2 regions of the Bradyrhizobium sp. OAE829 genome follow, and region 2 is predicted to be linked to the other one. Evidence: predicted binding sites of a transcription regulator. Region 2 holds the regulator's gene; the other holds the start of a gene.
What was found. The regulator LexA, encoded in region 2, represses DNA repair genes until DNA is damaged. The targets are predictions, from matches to a motif close to TGTTCNNNNTGTGTTCNG.
Positions count from the first base shown of each region.

Region 1: the regulator LexA is predicted to act here: its motif matches at 1,855-1,872, upstream of ruvC (crossover junction endodeoxyribonuclease RuvC).

Region 1 covers NZ_JBEPOE010000001.1:5,459,281-5,464,108, forward strand. The annotation lists gene ABIE49_RS26180 (methyl-accepting chemotaxis protein) at 1-743, opposite strand, end outside; gene ABIE49_RS26185 (YebC/PmpR family DNA-binding transcriptional regulator) at 946-1,692, shown strand; gene ruvC (crossover junction endodeoxyribonuclease RuvC) at 1,902-2,429, shown strand; gene ruvA (Holliday junction branch migration protein RuvA) at 2,728-3,345, shown strand; gene ABIE49_RS26200 (NIPSNAP family protein) at 3,371-3,688, shown strand; gene ABIE49_RS26205 (hypothetical protein) at 3,685-4,230, shown strand; gene ruvB (Holliday junction branch migration DNA helicase RuvB) at 4,227-4,828, shown strand, end outside.
Region 2 covers NZ_JBEPOE010000001.1:518,122-522,949, reverse strand. The annotation lists gene ABIE49_RS02410 (ComEC/Rec2 family competence protein) at 1-960, shown strand, start outside; gene ABIE49_RS02405 (hypothetical protein) at 1,003-1,425, opposite strand; gene ABIE49_RS02400 (hypothetical protein) at 1,564-1,803, opposite strand; gene lexA (transcriptional repressor LexA) at 2,032-2,739, opposite strand; gene ABIE49_RS02390 (molybdopterin molybdotransferase MoeA) at 2,995-4,206, opposite strand; gene ABIE49_RS02385 (HAD-IA family hydrolase) at 4,219-4,828, opposite strand, start outside.

The DNA of each region.
Region 1 (4,828 bases), 4.9 Mb from region 2:
TGGCTTTGCTCGGCAACCGCGCCGTTGACGTTGTCGAACACCGGCCGGATCAATTCGATCGCCTGCGAAATCCGATGCACGGCGTCGACCGAGCCGGCGGCGTCGCGCTGCAGCGCTTCGATCTTCCTGGTGATTTCCTCGGTGGCGTTCTGGGTCTGCACCGCGAGCGCCTTCACCTCGGTGGCGACGACCGCAAAACCGCGTCCGGCTTCGCCGGCACGCGCGGCCTCGATGGTGGAATTGAGCGCCAGCAGTGTAGTTTGCCGCGCGATCTGCGCGATCAGATTGACGACATTGCCGATCGCCGCGGACGATTCGCGCAGCCGGTCCACATTGGCGCGGGCTTCGCGGGCGGCCTCGCTGGCCTGGTCGGCGAGTTTGCCGGCGTCGCGGACCTGCTCGCCGATGCCTTGGGCCGAATGGGTGAATTTGTCGGCCGCCTGCGAGAAGGTGGTCGCGGTGCTCTGGGCCGCGGTGGTGCGGCCGGTCAGCGCATCGGTGCGGTGGCGGATGGTGGTCAGCGTCGTTGCGGTGGCCTCGGCGCCGCCGGCGACCGAATGGGCCGCGCGCTCGAGCTGGCGGATCATGCCGCCGAGTTCGAGTTCCAGCAGTTCAAGGATATCCTTGGCCGAATCGCCTTCGGGCGCGGGCGCGTCGGTCGCAGCCACAACCGCCGGAACCTTAAGCTCGACGGCAGCCGCGGTCGCTTCCGGCTCTCGCTTTCGAAATAAACCGAACGCCATGAGGGCTCTTAAAAGTTGAGAATGTGGGGCGCATCCTCTCATCCGGGCATGAAGTCATGGTTAACAACTGCCTCATATTCCATCTTACGGGCACTACTTAAGTACCAGAACGGGCCTTGAATCTTTGATTTTGGCCGGTTGACGGCCTATAAGGCCGCGTTTTCATCCAATTCCGCTCACGAACGAATCCAAGAGACCCCGCATGGCCGGCCATTCCCAATTCAAGAACATCATGCACCGCAAGGGACGGCAGGATGCCCAGAAGTCGAAACTGTTCGGCAAGCTGGCGCGGGAAATCACCGTCGCGGCCAAGATGGGCCAGCCCGATCCGGCGATGAACGCCCGGCTGCGCGCGGCGATCATTTCCGCTCGCCAGGAAAACATGTCGAAGGATTCGATCGAGCGCGCCGTGAAGAAGGCGAGCGGCGGCGAGGGCGAAAACTATGACGAGATTCGCTACGAGGGCTATGGCCCCGGCGGCGTCGCCGTCATCGTCGAGGCGCTGACCGACAACCGCAACCGCGCGGCCTCCGATATCCGCTCCTACTTCACCAAGTCCGGCGGCAACCTCGGCGAAACCGGATCGGTTTCCTTCATGTTCGACCACACCGGCATCATCGAATACGACGCCAAGGTCGCGTCCGATGACGCGATGCTGGATGCCGCGATCGAAGCCGGCGCCGACGACGTGATTTCGAGCGGGAACGGCCACGAAATCTATGCCTCCAAGGAAACGTTTCGCGAGGTCGCTAAGGCGCTGGAAGCGAAATTCGGCGAGGCCCGCAAGGCGGCGCTGACCTGGAAGCCGCAGAACACGGTGCCGGTAGACGACGAGACCGGCGAGAAGCTGCTGAAGCTGATCGACCATTTGAACGAGCACGACGACGTGCAGAACGTCTACGCCAATTTCGAAGTCTCGGACGCGCTGATGGCGAAGATGGGCGGGTAGCCTCTCGATTGCCGCCCCATTCTCAACTGTCGTCGCCCGGCTTGACCGGGCGATCCAGTACGCCGCGGCCTTTCGGCCTTTTCACAACCACCTCTGGAATACTGGATCCCCGCTTTCGCGCGGATGACAACGCTGGTCTTGCCGACCTGGGCAGGGGATGACCGTTCTCTTTATGTTTCGTTCACGGTGCTCTGGCGTTATCACAGGCCATGACATCTCCTCCGATTCGCCAACCCGTCCGGATTATCGGTATCGACCCCGGCCTGCGCCGCACCGGCTGGGGCGTGATCGAGACCGAGGGCAACCGGCTGGTCTTCATCGGCTGCGGCTCGGTGGAGCCGCCGGACGATCAGCCGCTGGCGAGCCGGCTGCTCGCGATCCATGAAGGCCTCGCCGCCGTGCTCGGCGATTTCCGTCCCATGGAGGCCGCGGTCGAACAGACTTTTGTCAACAAGGACGGCGTTGCGACGCTGAAACTCGGCCAGGCGCGCGGCGTCGCCATGCTGGCGCCGGCGATGTTCGGCATATCGGTTGCCGAATACGCGCCCAACCAGGTCAAGAAGACGGTGGTCGGCGCCGGTCATGCCGACAAGAACCAGATCGCTGTCATGCTCAAGATCCTGCTGCCGAAGGCCGAGCCGAAATCCACCGACGCCGCCGACGCGCTGGCGATCGCGATCACGCACGCCCACCACCGCGCCAGCACGGCGCTGCGGCTGAAGGTGGCGGGCCTATGATCGGTAATTACGGCACAGTACTAAGTGAGGTGGGCGCGCTGTTCAGGCTCCCTCCCCCCTTGCGGGGGAGGGTTGGGGAGAGGGGTAAGCCCCGGGCTCTGGCCGAAGATGCACGACCGCGATGTATCAATGAGCTTTGCAGCGCGATCGATGATGAAGATTCTGCCTTTGCGATGCGTCAGGCATTCGAGCAAGCTGCACCCCTCTCCCTAACCCTCCCCCGCAAGGGGGGAGGGAACCCATCTGCCGGTGCGTCCCTCACCAATGCGGTCACGAGCGTCCAATCCGGATTGTGGCAATGATTGGTAAACTCAAAGGCCTGGTCGACTCCTACGGCGAGGACTACGTGATCCTCGACGTCGGCGGTGTCGGTTATCAGGTGCATTGCTCGTCGCGCACGCTGCAGGCGCTGCCCGCGCCCGGCGAGGCCGCGGTGCTTTCGATCGAAACTTATGTGCGCGAGGACCAGATCAAGCTGTTCGGTTTCCGCGGCGACATCGAGCGCGAATGGTTCCGCCTGCTGCAGACCGTGCAGGGCGTCGGCGCCAAGGTCGCGCTGGCGGTGCTCTCGACCTTGCCGCCGGCCGAGCTTGCGAACGCGATAGCGCTGCGCGACAAGGCCGCGGTGACGCGCACACCCGGCGTCGGGCCGAAAGTCGCCGAACGCATCGTCACCGAACTGAAGGACAAGGCGCCGGCCTTTGCCAACGTCGATCCGGCGCTGGTGCATCTCTCCGGCGCCATCGACAATGATCGCGCGCCGCGTCCGGTCACCGACGCGATCTCGGCGCTGGTCAATCTCGGTTACGGCCAGCCGCAGGCCGCAGCCGCCATTGCCTCCGCCTCGCGCAGCGCCGGCGAGAATGCGGAAACAGCGCAGCTGATCCGGTTGGGCCTGAAGGAACTCGCGAAGTGAGCGAACCGCGCTGGAGCATTACAAAATGATTACGTGTTATCTGCGTTACCAGCTCGATCCGGACAAGCTCGCCGATTTCGAGGCTTACGGTGCGATGTGGCTTGAGTTGCTGCCGCGGTTTGGCGGCATCCATCACGGCTACTTTCTGCCATCCGAAGGCGAGAGCGACGTCGCTTTGGCGATGTTCAGCTTTCCAAGCCTCGCGGCCTATGAACAGTATCGCAAGGATGCCAGCACCGATCCCGACTGCCAGAAGGCCGTCGCCTTTGCACAGCGGACGCGCTGCTTCATCCGTTATGAACGGTCGTTTTTCCGGCCATTGTTTCCGAAAACGGCCGCATGAACACGCCCTCCCGCAACGTCACGCGCGACTATTCGGCAGGCGCCGTTGCCGGGCGTTTCGCGCGCGCGATCGGCATCGTCCTGATTTTTTCGATTGCAGGACCGCTGACCTTTGCGGCGCTGATATCGCTGATCGTGGTCGGTTTCGGAACCGCGCTGCTGCAGATGTTTCTCGCGCTTCTCGAACTCGAAGCGCTGCGCACCATGGTCTCTGTCGCGATCGTGCTGCTCGCACTGGCAACGATGCTCGCGGCGTTTCTGCCATCGGTCGCGGCCGGCCTGGTATTCGCATTGGTTGCGGTCTATGGCGGCATCAACATGATCTGGATGGCGTGGCTCGCCGCGGCCATTGCCGTCGCCGGTTTCGTCGTATTCGGCACCTTCATGGTGCCCTCGGAATCATCGGCCGTGATCTTGCCGGACGTCCGGTCTGCACGACAGGCGCTGTCGCTGTCAGCGGTCCTCGCCGTGCTGGCGCTCATTCCGGCCAGCCTGTGCTGGTGGCTCGCGAAACCCCTGCATCGTGCTAGAATTGCCGCATGAACACGCCCTCCCGCATCGTCACCCCCGAGCGCCGCAGCGACGATGTCGGCGACACCGCGCTTCGTCCGCAATTGCTGTCCGAATTCGTCGGCCAGGCGCAGGCGCGCAAAAACCTTTCGATCTTCATCGAGGCGGCGCGCAAGCGCGGCGAGGCGTTGGATCACGTGCTGTTCGTCGGCCCTCCCGGTCTCGGCAAGACCACGCTGGCGCAGATCGTGGCGCGTGAACTCGGCGTCGGCTTTCGCGCCACTTCCGGTCCCGTCATCGCCAAGGCCGGCGACCTCGCAGCGCTGCTGACCAATCTCGAAGAGCGCGACGTCCTGTTCATCGACGAAATCCATCGCCTCAGCCCGGCGGTGGAAGAAGTGCTCTATCCCGCGATGGAGGACTTTCAGCTCGACCTCATCATCGGCGAGGGCCCGGCGGCGCGATCGGTAAAAATCGAGCTGGCAAAATTCACCCTCGTCGGCGCCACGACGCGCGCGGGCCTGCTCACCAATCCGCTGCGCGACCGCTTCGGCATTCCGGTGCGGCTGAATTTCTACACTGTCGAAGAGCTGGAGAAGATCGTCACCCGCGGTGCCCGCGTGCTCAACAT
Region 2 (4,828 bases):
ATCACGATGCTGCTGCTGGCCTCGTTGGTGGCGGGCCTCGCCACCACGCCTTACGCGGCGTTTCATTTCCACCGGGTGACGCCCTATGGCGTGCTCGCCAATCTCGCGGCGATGCCGGTGGTTTCGGCGCTGGTGATGCCGGCGGGCCTGCTCGGCCTGGTTGCGATGCCCTTTGGTTTTGACGGCGTGTTCTGGGCCATCATGGGCGTCGGCATCGACTGGATGATCGTTGTCACGCAATGGGTCGCGGCCTTGCCGGGCGCGGTCGGCCGTGTGCCGGCGTTCGGCATCGGCCCGTTGATTGCGGCGAGTATCGGCATCATCCTGCTTGGGTTGTTACGAACACCGCTGCGCTATGCCGGCGCGGCCGTGGTGCTGGCGGCGGCGGTGTGGGCGGCGAGGGTGCCGCAGCCGGACATCCTGATCTCCGCCGACGGGCGCAATGTCGGTGTCCGCGGCCAGGACGGCAAACTGCATTTGATGCGCGCGGCCAAGGGAGCTTCAAGGGATGGCTTCCTTGTCAAGGAATGGCTGGCGGCGGATGCCGACGCGCGCAAGCCTGCAGATGCCTCGCTGACCGAGGGCGTCTCATGCGACGAGAGCGGCTGCGTGACGCAGGGCGCCGGTGGCGGGTTCGTGGCATTGGCGCTGCGGCCCGAAGCGTTGGCGGATGATTGTGAGCGCGCGGCGCTGTTGGTGACTGCAAGACCGTCGCCTGCGGCGTGCGGCGCTTCTGTGATCGATGCGGAGCGTCTGCGGCGGCAGGGCGCCATGGTGCTGCGGCGAAGCGGCAGCGGATTTACCATCGATGCCGTCAGGCCCCGGGGCGTCGATCGCCCATGGTCGCCGGCGATCGCGGGCGAGGGTGACGCGGAGACAACCATCCTCGCGCCGCGCCGTGCGGCGCCGCGTGCGGTCGATGCGACCCCGTCGGAAGCGGACCTGCAGGCCGAGGAATAAGGATTCACGTTCCCCGGCGGGGCGCGACCGGCGGCGCGGAATTCAACCGGTGGAAAGCGGTGTCGTCGTCGCCGTGCCCGCCTTCGTTGCCGCGCGCTCGGGAATCGGATGCACCACCGGCAATTGCAGCACGGTGACGCGCTGGCCCTCGCAAAGCTGCGTCACCAGCACATGGCTCCCGTCGGGAAATTCGATTGCGTCGTGGTGCCGTTCCTTGATGTGCGGATCAATGGTGTTGAACTTGCCGACGCGAAAACCGATCGTCCGCGTCCAGATCCAGCGGTTGTCGTATTTGACGTCTTGCGCGAAGGCCAGTTCGGTCCCGGGCAGCATGCAGACCGCAACTGCGGGATCGCGTTCGCTGGCAAAGCCGCGGGTCGAGGTGCCGCGGAAGGTGGTCGAAATCAATGTCTCGCCGACCTCAGCAGGACGCGTTGCCATCGCGTGCAAACTATAGTCACACATCGGATCGCTCCCTCGTAAGAGATAGAGACCCGGCCTCCCTCGAGGCGCTGGCCTCTATCAGAGTGGACTTGAGCAAAGTCTATTCCCGTTCTGGGCAATAGTGCGACGGAAAGGCCGGCGTGCCCGATCACAAACGCGCTACGGCGGCTGCGGATTTTCGGGCATCGGCGGCAGCGGCAGTTCGAAGGCGCCGAGATGGAATTGCTCCCTTCCGTCGTCGGCAATCCCGGGCAGCGCGACCAGCGTGAAGGCGGCCTCCGGATATTGCTGCCAGATCGCGAGATCTTCCGCCGTCACTGTCAGCCAGCCGAACCGGAGCATGTAGCGGCCCGGCTCGGTCACCAGGCCCGCCCTCTGCCAGGTGATCTTGGTGATCATATTGCTGACCACGTCTCGTCCCCCCGTTCGCACGCCTTTGAGCAAAAGCCTCAAACCAAACAGCGCGCCACGCCGCCAGTTTTTGCTGCGTTCTGGGCAATTGTGGGACGCGTGCAGGCGCACCGCGACGGTTAAGGCTGTACCAACTTCCGGACAACGAAAAGCCCCGGTCGACGGCCGGGGCTTTTTGCGATGCCGCACGCGGCTTGCATCTGACGCGGGCCGCCCTCAGTACTTCCGGTACAGCCCGATCAGCTTGCCCTGAATCCGGACCCGGTTCGGCGGCAGGATGCGGACTTCATAGGAGGTGTTGGCAGGCTCCAGCGCGATCGATGCGCCGCGGCGGCGGAAGCGTTTCAGGGTGGCTTCCTCCTCGTCGATCAGCGCCACCACGATATCGCCGGTGTCGGCGGTCTCGTTGCGCTGGATCAGCGCCATGTCGCCGTCGAGAATGCCGGCGTCCACCATGGAATCGCCGCGTACTTCGAGTGCGTAATGTTCGCCGGAGCCGAGCATGTCGGGCGGTACGCTGATGGTGTGGCTGCGGGTCTGCAGCGCCTCGATCGGCGTACCGGCGGCGATCCGGCCCATGACGGGAACGGCGACCGGACGGTTGCCGTCGTCCTCGGCGGGCGCGCTGGCGGCGCGGACCTTGCCGAGCGTGCCTTCGATGACGCTTGGGGTGAAGCCGCGGCGGCCGTTGCCGTTACCGGCGCCCGCAAGCTCGGGCAGCTTGATGACTTCGATGGCGCGGGCGCGGTTGGGCAGACGGCGGATGAAGCCGCGCTCTTCCAGGGCGGTGATCAGGCGGTGGATGCCGGATTTGGAGCGGAGGTCGAGCGCATCCTTCATTTCGTCGAAGGAGGGCGGCACGCCGGCTTCCTTGAGCCGTTCGTTGATGAAACGCAGAAGTTCATACTGTTTGCGCGTAAGCATCTCGAGCAATCCCCCGGTTGGCGCGTCGTAGTTCGTGGTCGTTCAATTTCGCGATCTTCAGTTTCGCGGTTCTTCAGATTCGCGGTTCTCGGTTGCGAGTGCGGTCTCAAATTCGGAAGTCCAAAACTCCCGTTTGTAGACACTAGCTCTCGAAACAAATCATGAACGGACACTATATGTTCGATACATGTTCCGCAACCACTTAATTTCAGGTGAACGCGCGCCGCGTTCGCCCGAACATTCCGTCGCGATACGTCATTCCGGCAGGCGCAGGAACTCGCATGGCGTGCCTTCCGGCACCGCCGGCGCAAACGGCGGACGTATCAAAAGCGCCCGTGCCGCAGCGAGATTTCCAAGCAGCGACGAATCCTGGTGGCTCACCGGCACCGCGATCAACGCGCCGTCCTCGCGCCGCTCGAGCCGTGCGCGCAAATAGTCTTCGCGCTGGTCGTTGGCGGGAAGATCGCGGCCGAGCAGGGCGGTCTCGCGCGCGTGATGGATGGTCTTTCGGCCCGACAGCGCGCGAATCAGCGGCACCAGAAACAGGAAACCGCAGACATAGGACGAGACCGGATTGCCGGGCAGGCCGATCACCCGCATCGCCCCGAGGCGCCCGTGCATCATCGGCTTGCCCGGCCGCATCGCGATGCGCCAGAACGCCATGGCGACGCCCTCGGCCTCCAGCGAGCGCTTGACGAGGTCGTGGTCGCCGACCGAGGCGCCGCCCATCGTGATCAGGATGTCGGCGCCGGATGCGCGGGCGCGGCGGATGCCGTCAGTGGTCGCCTCGATCGTGTCGGCGGCGATGCCGAAATCGATGGTCTCGGCGCCCTCGGCCCGCGCCAGCGCGCGCAGCGCGTAGCCGTTGGAGTAGACGATCTGGCCGGGGCCGGGGCTCGAGCCCGGCATCACCAGCTCGTCGCCGGTGGCGAGCACCGCCACCTTGGGGCGGCTGATCACGGCGAGTTCCGGATAATTCATGCCGGCGGCGAGCGACAGATCGCGTTCGGTGAGGTGGCTTCCTTTGGTAAGCAGCACATCGCCCTCGCGGAAATCGGCGCCGGCGGCGCGGATATGCCGTCCCGGTTTGGCGGTTTCCGTGATCGTGATGTGCTCGCCGCTGGCGGCCGTGTCTTCCTGGATGATGACGGCGTCGGCGCCATCAGGGATCACCCCGCCGGTGAAAATCCTGACTGCTTCGCCGGGCCCCACCTTGCGTTCGAACGGGCGGCCCGCCGCGACTTCGCCGATCACCCTCAGCCGCGCGGAGAGGTCGGCGGCATCAGTCGATCGCACCGCATAGCCGTCCATCGCCGACATCGCCTGCGGCGGCTGCGTGCGCTTTGCCGCAAGGTCGCGCGCGAGCACGCGATGCCAGGCGGTGTCGAGTGCGGCCATTTCTTCCGCCAACGGATCGGCGCCCGCAAGGATCGCGGCCAGTGCATCAACGACCGGCATCAGGGCCACGGCAACACCCTCTCAAATTCCCAGCGCGGCAAGCGCCTTTGCGACGTCATCCGGCCCTGTCACATGCACCGCGGCCAGGCCGCGCGCCCGCGCGCCGTCGATGTTCGCGGCGGAATCGTCGAAGAACACGATGCGGGAGGCGGGAACACCGATCGCCTTGACGACATGATCATAGGCCGCCGCATCGGGCTTTCGAAGCCCGATCGTCGATGACAAATAGATTTCGCGGAAATGGCCGAGCACGCCGGCATAGGCCTGGCTGAAATGCACGACATGCGCGTTGTTGGTGTTGGAGAAGGCATAAAGCGGCAGGCGTTGTCCGGCGCGCGCCAGCGATGCTGATATATCGGGCATTTCGCCGGCGAAGATCGCGTTCCAGCCTTCCAGGAACTCGGCGTCGGATATGCCGATACCGAGCGAGACTCGCAGGCCTGCGAAGAATTCGGCGTCGCTGATCTCGCCCCGCTCGTGACGATGCCAGGCGTCATTGGGCAAGAACCGCTCGACCAGCTGTGCGGGCTCGCAGCGGGCATGGCCGGCCCAGGTGGCGACCACCTTGCCGAAGTCGATATCGAGCACGACGCGTCCGAGATCGAACAGCAGCGCGTCGGCGGAGTTGGGG